DNA from 3 places in the Paenibacillus sp. FSL W7-1332 genome. Region 1 is predicted to be linked to each of the others. Evidence: a T-box and tRNA genes for the amino acid it is inferred to sense, from the RefSeq annotation. Region 1 holds a T-box; the other regions hold tRNA genes.
The links. The T-box of region 1 lies ahead of MKX98_RS13615 (glutamine--tRNA ligase/YqeY domain fusion protein). A T-box ahead of a tRNA ligase gene usually reads a tRNA of that ligase, here a tRNA-Gln.

Region 1 (3,967 bases):
GAGCCAATCTTGCGACCAGCCTCTTCCTTACTCAATTCCAGGTTAACGCGGCAAAAGGAGACGCCAATACCAAACTGCCTCCATCCTTATCTCGACCGGACCATTGGACGCGTTAACGCTGAATATATCGGGTAGAACAGCTGAAGATTTACTACCAACACCAAAAAGCCGGCAGCTAACTTGCAGCCGGCTTTTTGGTAATGGCCGAATCGCCTACACTTAACGCCTGTAAACGCTTCAGTTATGGAATTGTATTTTAATTTTCACATAGGCTTCTTCCATGAATCCTTCAAAGGAACGATACGGTTAAACACCAGTCTCCGTTCGGTCGTATATTTGGAATCCACGCAGAAATATCCGTGTCTGATGAATTGGTACGTTCGGTTCATCGTCGCCTCCTGCATCGAAGGCTCCAATATAGCATTTTCGATGCGAATCAACGATGCGGGATTCATTAGCTCCTCCCATACGTTCTCCGATTCAGATAACTGGGCCGATTCCTTCAGCAGCTTATCATACAAGTGAAGTTCCGCCGGGATCCCGTGCTTCGCAGACACCCAATGCAGCGTTGCTTTCACCTTCCGCTCATTAAATCCGCTCCCGCTCTTCGTTAATGGATCATACGTGCAGTGGATCTCCATGATGTCCCCCGTGGCTGGATCTTTCACGACATGTTCGCATTTGATGAAGTAGGCTCCTTTCAAACGCACTTCCTTGCCAGGAGATAACCGGTGAAATCCAGGAACGGGCTCCTCCATAAAGTCCTCTCGCTCGATGTACAACTCCCGTGAAAAAGGAACCTCCCGCTCACCCAACGTATCATCATTTTCATGATTCGGTATGGCAAGCATCTCGGTGCAATCTTCTGAAAGATTCGTGATGATCACCTTCAGCGGCTTCATGACGGCCATTGCGTTATAACACCGTTCCTTCAAGTCTTGACGGATAAAATGATCGAGCATGCCTGAATCCACCAGACTGTTGCCGCGAAACACCCCGAGTTCGCCCAGAAAACGCCGAATGCCCTCAGGTGTCACGCCTCGCCGCCGTAATCCTTTCAACGTTGGCAGTCTAGGGTCATCCCATCCGTCGACAAAGCCCCCCTCTACCAATTCCCTCAGGTATCGCTTGCTCGTAACGTATCCCGAGATATTCAATCTTCCGAATTCCCGCTGTTTCGGCGGCTCGGTTACTTCCAGCTCCGTAAGTACCCACTCGTATAGCGGTCGATGATCTTTAAATTCGGCTGAGCATAGCGAATGGGTAATTCCTTCGATCCAGTCCTGGATCGGATGGGCGAAATCGTACATCGGATACACACACCACGTTGTTCCGGTCCGATAATGCTTCGCATGAATGATACGATACAGGACGGGATCTCTCAGGTTCATGTTGGGGGACGACATATCGATTTTGGCTCGGAGTACTTTTTCCGACGTATGGAATGCTCCCGCGATCATTTGCTCAAATAACGCCATATTCTCCTCAATGCTGCGCTCCCGAAACGGGCTGTTGATGCCGGCTTCGGTCAGCGTTCCACGGTATTCCGTCATTTGTTCGGGCGAGAGATTGCAGACATAAGCCTTCCCTTTGGCAATGAGTTTCTTGGCCGCTTCAGCGATTTGATCCGCATAATCCGACCCGAAATATACACTCGGCTTAAGTCCAAGCCACTCGATATCCTCCTGAATCGCATGCACATATTTGATATCTTCCTTCAGTGGATTCGTATCGTCGAACCGAAGATTGAATGTTCCATGAAACCGGCTGGCGATGGAGTGATTAATGTAAATCGCATAGGCGCTGCCGATGTGCAGATAGCCGTTGGGCTCCGGCGGAAATCGCGTAGACACCGGCCTGTTATACACGCTGTTCTCTACATCCTCCTTGATCATCTTGGTCAAGAAATCCACCGTTTCTTCTCCTTTGTTTTTGTCGTCGCTCATACCTGACTCCTCCTTACGTTGTTGGATCTGCCGTAATTCCATGAAAAACAAAAAAATCCCGTCTCCAAGACATAAGTCTTGGGGACGAGATTGGTTTCGCGGTGCCACCCCTATTCGCCGATATCTCACGATACCAGCCTTATCAGGTACGGCCATCACGCGATCGCTTATACCCTAGCTCTGTAACAGGAGCTCCTGTCGCACCATCCCTTATCACATAAGTTCCGATGCGCCGCTCAGAGGCTTGGTTCAATGAATGGCTTCCAACTCCTTTTCAGCTTACCGGAGCTCTCTGTAGGGATTCCTGTTCATCTACTCTTCTCTTCATGGCGTTTACAATTTGATCCATAGTATCATCAAAAAAATAAAAAGTAAACCGTAAAACGTCGACTACAATGAAACGCCGATGCAATGAAAAATTTGTCCCGTTCTGTTAGATAGGCAGCAGCTTCACCGTAGCCTGCTTGCCGCTGACTTGTATACCCGTCTCCTTCTTGCCTACCTCAGCCAGATCTTGCACGAGTCGCTCCAGCAGTTTGCGGGCGGCTTCGCCCTCCCTGCCTTGAATGCGAATAACGGGCTGGACAGCTTTGCCCGCTGCCAGCAGCTTATGCATTTGCGACAGCTTGGTGTCATAATCATGCTCTTCGATATGGACGGACAAGCGGAATTCCTTTACTTTCATCGGACCGGCTGAAGCTTGCTGGCCCTTCTTCTCTTTCACAGCCTCCTGCTTCGCCTGCCCCCGGCTTACGAGTTTGCATGGCGGGGGACTGCTGAATAGGGAGGTACACACCAAATCGGCTTTGTGACTTTTCGCCAGCGCAAGCGCCTCATCCCTGGAGACGATTCCCAGATCTTCGCCGTTTAAGCCGGTCAGCTCTACTTCGCGTGCTTTTATCTTTTCATTCATCATTAACACGGATAGATCCTCCTATTGCTCTGCCTTTGCGTTCACATCATGGTGCATGAACCGAACAGAATGGGTTCGGTATTCCTGCTCTTCCGTGATTTCCAGACAGTTCAGCTGTTTACCGTACACGCACGCTCCATCAATACCGATTTTGTCCCCTTCTCCACAGAACCAGATCTGCTCCGAGTCGTGCAGGTTGACCGCTGGCGTATGCCCGAACACCACGGTTTTGTTGATGCCTGTAGGATAATTGAAGAATGGTTCCCGTATCCAGATGAAATCATCCTGAGGCTGCAACTTCCAGTCTTCAACACCCGGATTGATCCCTGCATGCACGAATATGTGAGTGTCTGTTTCATAGAAAAGTGCCAGCGTATCAAGAAAGGATAGATGATGCTCATACCCCTTCTTAATATAGGCTTTTCCTTCGTTATATCTGGCACGATCCATTTCACCCTCAAAAAAATCGGCGCCGCAGTAGCTTTCAATCGTATGTCGAGCTCCATTGCGAATCCAGCGCGAGTTCGCTTCATCCGTATCAAGCAAAATGGCATCCAGCATCATCTGGTCATGATTTCCGCGAAGCGTAATCGCACCTTCATCCCGCAGTTTCATCACTTGTTCAATGACTTCCCTGCTTTTGAATCCGCGATCCACATAATCCCCGAGCAAGATCAGCTTGTCCTTAGCGGGATTGTACTGCACATCATACAGTAACTGATTGAACTCATCGTAGCAGCCATGAATGTCGCTAATCGCTAATATTCGAATTGCCGTTCCCTCCCTACGCTAATCATATAAAACGATATTTAGCCATCACATCTCCCCATGGAGCAATCCCGGCTTCTTTAAACCCGATTTGGGAATATAGCCTTTTTGCATGCTCATTCTCGGATTTATAACAGAGCATAACATCGTTTGTTGTATCCGGCGAGTTCCGAATCTCCTCGAGAACCAAACGAATCGCAGGTTTGGCATAATGTAGTCCCTGAAACTTGCCGTCGATCATAAACCGGTAGATCCAGTAGTTATCATCGTGCGGGTGCAGGCCATACATCACAAATCCGATCATCTCTTCATCATGGTAGATCGCACGCGTTTTGAAGCC
Region 2 (3,967 bases), 3.7 Mb from region 1:
AGCCGCAGCGAAAGCGAGTCTGAATAGGGCGATGTAGTATGTGGGCGTAGACCCGAAACCGTGTGATCTACCCCTGTCCAGGGTGAAGGTGCGGTAACACGCACTGGAGGCCCGAACCCACGTATGTTGAAAAATGCGGGGATGAGGTGGGGGTAGCGGAGAAATTCCAATCGAACTCGGAGATAGCTGGTTCTCCCCGAAATAGCTTTAGGGCTAGCCTCGGAATGAAGAGTCGTGGAGGTAGAGCACTGATTGGGTGCGGGGCCCGCAAGGGTTACCAAGCTCAGTCAAACTCCGAATGCCATAGACTTATATCCGGGAGTCAGACAGTGAGTGCTAAGATCCATTGTCAAAAGGGAAACAGCCCAGACCATCAGCTAAGGTCCCCAAGTGTGTGTTAAGTGGGAAAGGATGTGGAGTTGCACAGACAACCAGGATGTTGGCTTAGAAGCAGCCACCATTTAAAGAGTGCGTAATAGCTCACTGGTCGAGTGACTCTGCGCCGAAAATGTAACGGGGCTAAACACACCACCGAAGCTATGGCTTGATGCGTATGCATCAGGGGTAGGGGAGCGTTGTGTATGCGTTGAAGGTGTACCGTAAGGAGCGCTGGAGAGTACACAAGTGAGAATGCCGGTATGAGTAACGAAAAGATCAGTGAGAATCTGATCCGCCGAAAGCCCAAGGTTTCCTGAGGAAGGCTCGTCCGCTCAGGGTAAGTCGGGACCTAAGGTGAGGCCGAAAGGCGTAATCGAAGGACAACAGGTTGAAATTCCTGTACCACCGTAAACCGTTATGAACGATGGGGTGACGCAGGAGGGTAGTGACGCGGACTGATGGATGTCCGTCCAAGCAGTGAGGCTGATGTGTAGGCAAATCCGCACATCGATAAGGCTGGGCTGTGATGGGGAGTGAAAATTATAGTAGCGAAGGTCATGATCTCACACTGCCAAGAAAAGCCTCTAGTCAGGTGAAGGTGCCCGTACCGCAAACCGACACAGGTAGGCGAGAAGAGAATTCTAAGGCGCGCGGAAGAACTCTCGTTAAGGAACTCGGCAAAATGACCCCGTAACTTCGGGAGAAGGGGTGCCTCGGTAGGGTGAATAGCCCGAGGGGGCCGCAGTGAAAAGGCCCAAGCGACTGTTTAGCAAAAACACAGGTCTGTGCGAAGCCGTAAGGCGAAGTATACGGGCTGACGCCTGCCCGGTGCTGGAAGGTTAAGGGGAGCGGTTAGGGAGTAATCCCGAAGCTGTGAACCGAAGCCCCAGTAAACGGCGGCCGTAACTATAACGGTCCTAAGGTAGCGAAATTCCTTGTCAGGTAAATTCTGACCCGCACGAATGGCGTAACGACTTGGGCGCTGTCTCAACGAGAGATCCGGTGAAATTTTAATACCTGTGAAGATGCAGGTTACCCGCGACAAGACGGAAAGACCCCATGGAGCTTTACTGCAGCTTGATATTGGATTTGGGTACGATCTGTACAGGATAGGTGGGAGCCTTTGAAGCATGAGCGCCAGCTTGTGTGGAGGCGACGTTGGGATACCACCCTGATCGTATCTAGGTTCTAACCTGGTACCGTGATCCGGTACGGGGACAGTGTCAGGCGGGCAGTTTGACTGGGGCGGTCGCCTCCTAAAGAGTAACGGAGGCGCCCCAAGGTTCCCTCAGAATGGTTGGAAATCATTCGAAGAGTGCAAAGGCATAAGGGAGCTTGACTGCGAGACCTACAAGTCGAGCAGGGACGAAAGTCGGGCTTAGTGATCCGGTGGTACCGCATGGAAGGGCCATCGCTCAACGGATAAAAGCTACCCTGGGGATAACAGGCTTATCTCCCCCAAGAGTCCACATCGACGGGGAGGTTTGGCACCTCGATGTCGGCTCATCGCATCCTGGGGCTGAAGTAGGTCCCAAGGGTTGGGCTGTTCGCCCATTAAAGCGGTACGCGAGCTGGGTTCAGAACGTCGTGAGACAGTTCGGTCCCTATCTGTCGTGGGCGTAGGAAATTTGAGAGGAGCTGTCCTTAGTACGAGAGGACCGGGATGGACGTACCGCTGGTGCACCAGTTGTTCCGCCAGGAGCATGGCTGGGTAGCTACGTACGGACGGGATAAGCGCTGAAAGCATCTAAGCGTGAAGCCCCCCTCAAGATGAGATTTCCCAACTAGTAAGACCCCTTGAAGACGACGAGGTAGATAGGTTGGAGGTGGAAGTGCAGCAATGCATGGAGCTGACCAATACTAATCGGTCGAGGGCTTATCCTAAAAGCTTTCTGAAAGAAAGCTCGCTACGTAAGCATATACAACACCCCAAAAAGTGAAGTGAAGCTTTGAAGCTGACACCGAATACTTTTCGGGGACCCCGATACCACATCGGGTAATGCTACGGATTCTAATCAACGCAAATTTCGTTTCGTATCTAGTTTTCAGGTGATCAAGCATCTGAACCGTTTGGTGGCGATGGCGGAAGGGTTCCACGCGTTCCCATACCGAACACGACCGTTAAGCCTTCCAGCGCCGATGGTACTTGGACCGAAGGGTCCCGGGAGAGTAGGACGTCGCCAAGCGGATATATTCCCTGATAGCTCAGTTGGTAGAGCACTCGACTGTTAATCGAGTTGTCACAGGTTCGAGTCCTGTTCGGGGAGCCACTTGCTTCCATAGCTCAGTAGGTAGAGTGCATCCATGGTAAGGATGAGGTCACCGGTTCGATCCCGGTTGGAAGCTCCAGATTCGCTTTTGAATTGGACATGCATTGTGAAATTGCGGCCCGTTGGTCAAGGGGTTAAGACACCTCCCTTTCACGGAGGTAACAGGGGTTCGAATCCCCTACGGGTCACCATTATTCTTAATGCAACAGGGGATGAGAATCCCGTTGGTTCGTCGGAGGATAACTTCGTAAGCAGAGGCTTCGCAGTCTCGAACGAAGTGAGAGTATCCCCTACGGGTCACCACTATATTTAATCCATATTGTATGGAGGCTTAGCTCAGCTGGGAGAGCATCTGCCTTACAAGCAGAGGGTCGGGGGTTCGATCCCCTCAGCCTCCACCATTTCATGCATGATTCTAACGAGAATCAGCACAATAGAAGTATCTCATCGATTTTGGGGATTAGCCAAGCGGTAAGGCAACGGACTTTGACTCCGTCATGCATAGGTTCGAATCCTATATCCCCAGCCACTTTACCCCTAAAAGTGAAGTTACGCTTTGAAGGTGATTCCGAATACTTTTCGGGGGCCCTGAATTGCGAGCCATTAGCTCAGTTGGTAGAGCACCTGACTTTTAATCAGGGTGTCGAAGGTTCGAGTCCTTCATGGCTCACCATTGTTTCATCTTGTGCGCGTGTGGCGGAATTGGCAGACGCACTAGACTTAGGATCTAGCGTCTTTGACGTGGGGGTTCAAGTCCCTCCACGCGCACCATTTATGCGGACGTGGCTCAGCGGTAGAGCATCGCCTTGCCAAGGCGAGGGTCGCGGGTTCGATTCCCGTCGTCCGCTCCATTTGCGCCCTTAGCTCAGCTGGATAGAGCGTTTGACTACGAATCAAAAGGTCGGGAGTTCGAATCTCTCAGGGCGTGCCATTTTTTAAAAAATTAATATCGGGATGTAGCTCAGCTTGGTAGAGCACCTGGTTTGGGACCAGGGGGTCGCATGTTCAAATCGTGTCATCCCGATTTGTTTAAGATTTATGCCCCGCAAAAGTAATCGGATTATACTCCGATGTGTAGCATCTCTTTTGTGGGTTGATATGCGGGTGTAGTTCAATGGTAGAACTCCAGCCTTCCAAGCTGGTAGCGTGGGTTCGATTCCCATCACCCGCTCCATACATAAGCAGGACATCACCGTGTGTGATGTTTTTTTACATATTCACACGACTATCCTGCGAAGTGTTAATGTGCTAAAGAATATAGGCAGGTCAAGGTTTATAGGACTAATGTCCATGGTATATGGGTATATCAATATCATGAG
Region 3 (3,967 bases), 3.3 Mb from region 1:
GCCCCCCTCAAGATGAGATTTCCCAATTAGTAAGACCCCTTGAAGACGACGAGGTAGATAGGTTGGAGGTGGAAGTGCAGCAATGCATGGAGCTGACCAATACTAATCGGTCGAGGGCTTATCCAAATCACCCCAAAAAGTGAAGTGAAGCTTTGAAGCTGACACCGAATACTTTCCGGGGACCCCGATACCACATCGGGTGAATGCTACGGATTCTAATCAACGCAAAGATCGTTTCGTATCTAGTTTTCAGGTGATCAATCACTTGAATTGAATATTGTTCCCTGATAGCTCAGTTGGTAGAGCACTCGACTGTTAATCGAGTTGTCACAGGTTCGAGTCCTGTTCGGGGAGCCATTTATGGAGAGGTGTCCGAGTTGGCCGAAGGAGCACGATTGGAAATCGTGTAGGCGCCAAAAGCGTCTCGAGGGTTCGAATCCCTCTCTCTCCGCCACTATTATTTTAAGCAAGGCCCGTTGGTCAAGGGGTTAAGACACCTCCCTTTCACGGAGGTAACAGGGGTTCGAATCCCCTACGGGTCACCACTTTCTTAATTGCATCAGGGGATGAGAATCCCGTCGGTTCGTCGGAGAATAACTTCGTAAGCAAAGACTTCGCAGTCTCGAACGAAGTGAGAGTATCCCCTACGGGTCACCACTTTCTTAAAAAAACACTTGCTTCTTATATCAGATTTTGATATGATAAAAGTCGCTTTGTTACGGAGGCTTAGCTCAGCTGGGAGAGCATCTGCCTTACAAGCAGAGGGTCGGGGGTTCGATCCCCTCAGCCTCCACCATGATTTATCCCCAAAAAGTGAAGCGCATGCTTCGTAGGTAATTCCGATTACTTTTCGGGGACCCCATACAATCAACCCTTTTAATGACGCGGGGTGGAGCAGTTCGGTAGCTCGTCGGGCTCATAACCCGAAGGTCGTAGGTTCAAATCCTGCCCCCGCAACCAATTTATATCGCGATAGCGATAATGCCTCGTGGAACTGTGGTGTAGAGGCCTAACATGCCTGCCTGTCACGCAGGAGATCGCGGGTTCGAATCCCGTCAGTTCCGCCATTATTTACAACTTTGGGATGAGATGAGTATCCGATATGGGTTCCGTCAAAGTTCGCGAAGAGCTTTAAGGCTCGGTAGCTCAGTCGGTAGAGCAGAGGACTGAAAATCCTCGTGTCGGCGGTTCGATTCCGTCCCGAGCCACCATGTACGTTTTATAACTTTATATGCCGGTGTAGCTCAATTGGTAGAGCAACTGACTTGTAATCAGTAGGTTGGGGGTTCAAGTCCTCTCGCCGGCACCATTCTGGAGGATTAGTGAAGTGGCTAAACACGGCAGACTGTAAATCTGCTCTCTTCGAGTTCGGTGGTTCGAATCCATCATCCTCCACCAGTTTTTAGGGGCATAGTTTAAAGGTAGAACAGCGGTCTCCAAAACCGTTAGTGTGGGTTCAATTCCTGCTGCCCCTGCCAATCGTATCACAGTGTTTCAGTATGGCGGTCGTGGCGAAGTGGTTAACGCACCGGATTGTGGCTCCGGCACTCGGGGGTTCAATTCCCCTCGATCGCCCCATATTACAAAATCATATTGGGGATTAGCCAAGCGGTAAGGCAACGGACTTTGACTCCGTCATGCATAGGTTCGAATCCTATATCCCCAGCCATTGATTTTTATGTTTGCGGACGTGGCTCAGCGGTAGAGCATCGCCTTGCCAAGGCGAGGGTCGCGGGTTCGATTCCCGTCGTCCGCTCCATTTTTATTTCTGGCGCCATAGCCAAGTGGTAAGGCACAGCTCTGCAAAAGCTTTATCCCCAGTTCGAATCTGGGTGGCGCCTCCATTACAAACTTATGTGCCCTTAGCTCAGCTGGATAGAGCGTTTGACTACGAATCAAAAGGTCAGGAGTTCGAATCTCTTAGGGCACGCCATAATGTAAGCCGGTGTGGCGGAATTGGCAGACGCGCGCGACTCAAAATCGTGAGGGAAACCGTGGGGGTTCGAGTCCCTTCACCGGCATCATCAAAAAGGAATGTAGACGATAAACGTCTGCATTCCTTTTTTCGTTGCATCTACATCGATTGCTACTTCGTGATTTAAATATTAGACTCCATTCTGCATGCTATCTCTCCAGTTACCTTTACAGGGGGCTTTTCTATCACCTTCAGATCTTCTTCAAGCTACACTCCTTAAACTAAACTATCATTAGAAACCACGTTCTTTATAGGTAAAACAAAGATGATCCAGCCGGATTCATCTATACAAGCAAACCCTTCGATTAATCGATCCAGTGCAGGGTTGGACGTAGGTCTGTAGAAGGCCCCGCCTTAGGTCTAGGTTCAAAAACCGTCCCCAGGCCGTTTTAGCGAAACTCAAAATTACCTAGAATAGAGTCATAAGGTTGAACAAAAGAAACAACGATCAAACAACAGAAAGGCGGTGTATAAATGAGAAATTCAAAAGGAAATGGAATGAGTATCCTGTTGATTGGTGTAGGGATCTTGGTTCTCCTTGGAGTATTCGGTCCTCTGCTTGGGTGGTTGTTCAGTCTTCTAATTCCAATCCTGATGGTCGCTTTGGGATACTACGGGATCCGGAGAGGTAACACCTTGATGGGATGGGTTATTCTCGGTATCGGTGTGATCTGGTTGATGGGTAAACTGTCTTGGCTGATCGGTCCGATCTTTGGAATTATCTTGATCATCTACGGGTTGTCTCGATTGAAGAATGGTAGACCCCGTTATTGATAAAAACCACTACATTAAATAACATGCATGAACAACAGATCATGATAGATGAGGAGGGCTAAGCCAATATGAGTGTTTTCCGGCGGATAAGAGACATAACCGTAGCAACATTGAATGAAAAGCTCGAGCAGAGCCAGGATCCGGTTCGATTGATCGACCAGTTCCTACATTCAACCAGACAGGACATTGCTGAGGCTGAGAAGCTGCAGCAGCAATGCCAAGTACATTCCAGACAGCTGAAGCAGCAGGTGGATCAAGCCGAATCCATGCGATATAAACGCGAAGAGCAGGCACTGCTTGCACTGAAGGCCGGCGAAGAACATCTTGCCAAGCTGGCATTGCAGGAAAAACTGATCTATGAGGAAAAGATCGAGCAGTATCAAGGCCTGTTGTCCTCAAGCCTGGAGTCGCTAAAAGAAATCGAGGAGCAGCTCGGTGAGCTGCGGATGGAATATCAGACGGTATACAGCAAGCGTCAATATTATGTTGCCCGAGTGGAAACCCTTCGTCTTCAGCAGAAAATGAATGAACGTACGGGCTCCTACGGCGGCGGTCATGACGTACCGAAGATGTTCAATCGCCTCGAAGACCGTATCAGCGACTGGGAACTGGAAGCCAGAAGTCTTCGCGATTTACGCCGCATGGGGCAGGAATACATGGAACAGGCTGGTGAATCGGTCTCCACTGTATTAGAAAAAGAACTTGCCCGCCTGAAGCAAAAGCTGAATAACAGCGGAAAGGAGTAACCATGACTAGATTGTACCGTTCCACCCGAGACAAAATGTTCACAGGGTTGATCGGCGGTATATCCGATCATTTCGGAGTCGAATCTACCCTACTTAGAATCATATTTGTAGTCAGTATCTTTTTCACAGGCGGTACAACGCTGTTGATCTATCTGATTGCATCCCTTGTAGTACCTAAGGAGCCGTATTATCACGATCCGTATGGTCCACAGGGCAGACATGGCGGCGGATACCGTTACAACGATCATCCGGGCCCTGGACCAGGCTACAACAGCTATAATGATTCTTATGGACGTCAAGGCTATCCTAATGAGCATAGTAGCTTTGGTCCCAAATATGACCGTCCCAATGGTACAAGAAACAACGCGTCAACGGATTCCGATCTGGATGCGATGATGAAGGATATTGAAAGAAAAGCAATGCAAAAAGAAATCGAAGAATTGAAGAAAAAACTTTCGAACTATGAGAAGGG

Region 2: it has a tRNA-Gln gene. The T-box ahead of MKX98_RS13615 (glutamine--tRNA ligase/YqeY domain fusion protein) is inferred to sense a tRNA for this amino acid. The anticodon was not compared.
Region 3: it has a tRNA-Gln gene. The T-box ahead of MKX98_RS13615 (glutamine--tRNA ligase/YqeY domain fusion protein) is inferred to sense a tRNA for this amino acid. The anticodon was not compared.

Annotation. Positions count from the first base shown of each region.
Region 1 covers NZ_CP150209.1:3,041,285-3,045,251, reverse strand. The annotation lists gene MKX98_RS13620 (pentapeptide repeat-containing protein) at 1-116, shown strand, start outside; gene MKX98_RS13615 (glutamine--tRNA ligase/YqeY domain fusion protein) at 264-1,946, opposite strand; T-box leader at 2,024-2,283, opposite strand; gene infC (translation initiation factor IF-3) at 2,380-2,868, opposite strand; gene MKX98_RS13605 (metallophosphoesterase family protein) at 2,881-3,606, opposite strand; gene MKX98_RS13600 (GNAT family N-acetyltransferase) at 3,653-3,967, opposite strand, start outside.
Region 2 covers NZ_CP150209.1:6,716,016-6,719,982, reverse strand. The annotation lists rRNA gene MKX98_RS30590 (23S ribosomal RNA) at 1-2,262, shown strand, start outside; rRNA gene rrf (5S ribosomal RNA) at 2,448-2,564, shown strand; tRNA gene MKX98_RS30580 (tRNA-Asn) at 2,573-2,648, shown strand; tRNA gene MKX98_RS30575 (tRNA-Thr) at 2,652-2,727, shown strand; tRNA gene MKX98_RS30570 (tRNA-Glu) at 2,765-2,839, shown strand; tRNA gene MKX98_RS30565 (tRNA-Val) at 2,974-3,049, shown strand; tRNA gene MKX98_RS30560 (tRNA-Gln) at 3,103-3,177, shown strand; tRNA gene MKX98_RS30555 (tRNA-Lys) at 3,246-3,321, shown strand; tRNA gene MKX98_RS30550 (tRNA-Leu) at 3,336-3,419, shown strand; tRNA gene MKX98_RS30545 (tRNA-Gly) at 3,425-3,499, shown strand; tRNA gene MKX98_RS30540 (tRNA-Arg) at 3,503-3,579, shown strand; tRNA gene MKX98_RS30535 (tRNA-Pro) at 3,599-3,672, shown strand; tRNA gene MKX98_RS30530 (tRNA-Gly) at 3,749-3,822, shown strand.
Region 3 covers NZ_CP150209.1:6,375,471-6,379,437, reverse strand. The annotation lists rRNA gene MKX98_RS29080 (23S ribosomal RNA) at 1-126, shown strand, start outside; tRNA gene MKX98_RS29075 (tRNA-Asn) at 282-357, shown strand; tRNA gene MKX98_RS29070 (tRNA-Ser) at 363-454, shown strand; tRNA gene MKX98_RS29065 (tRNA-Glu) at 471-545, shown strand; tRNA gene MKX98_RS29060 (tRNA-Val) at 721-796, shown strand; tRNA gene MKX98_RS29055 (tRNA-Met) at 884-960, shown strand; tRNA gene MKX98_RS29050 (tRNA-Asp) at 991-1,067, shown strand; tRNA gene MKX98_RS29045 (tRNA-Phe) at 1,136-1,211, shown strand; tRNA gene MKX98_RS29040 (tRNA-Thr) at 1,234-1,309, shown strand; tRNA gene MKX98_RS29035 (tRNA-Tyr) at 1,314-1,398, shown strand; tRNA gene MKX98_RS29030 (tRNA-Trp) at 1,405-1,478, shown strand; tRNA gene MKX98_RS29025 (tRNA-His) at 1,503-1,578, shown strand; tRNA gene MKX98_RS29020 (tRNA-Gln) at 1,595-1,669, shown strand; tRNA gene MKX98_RS29015 (tRNA-Gly) at 1,685-1,759, shown strand; tRNA gene MKX98_RS29010 (tRNA-Cys) at 1,771-1,844, shown strand; tRNA gene MKX98_RS29005 (tRNA-Arg) at 1,857-1,933, shown strand; tRNA gene MKX98_RS29000 (tRNA-Leu) at 1,942-2,021, shown strand; gene MKX98_RS28995 (hypothetical protein) at 2,450-2,749, shown strand; gene MKX98_RS28990 (PspA/IM30 family protein) at 2,818-3,495, shown strand; gene MKX98_RS28985 (PspC domain-containing protein) at 3,498-3,967, shown strand, end outside.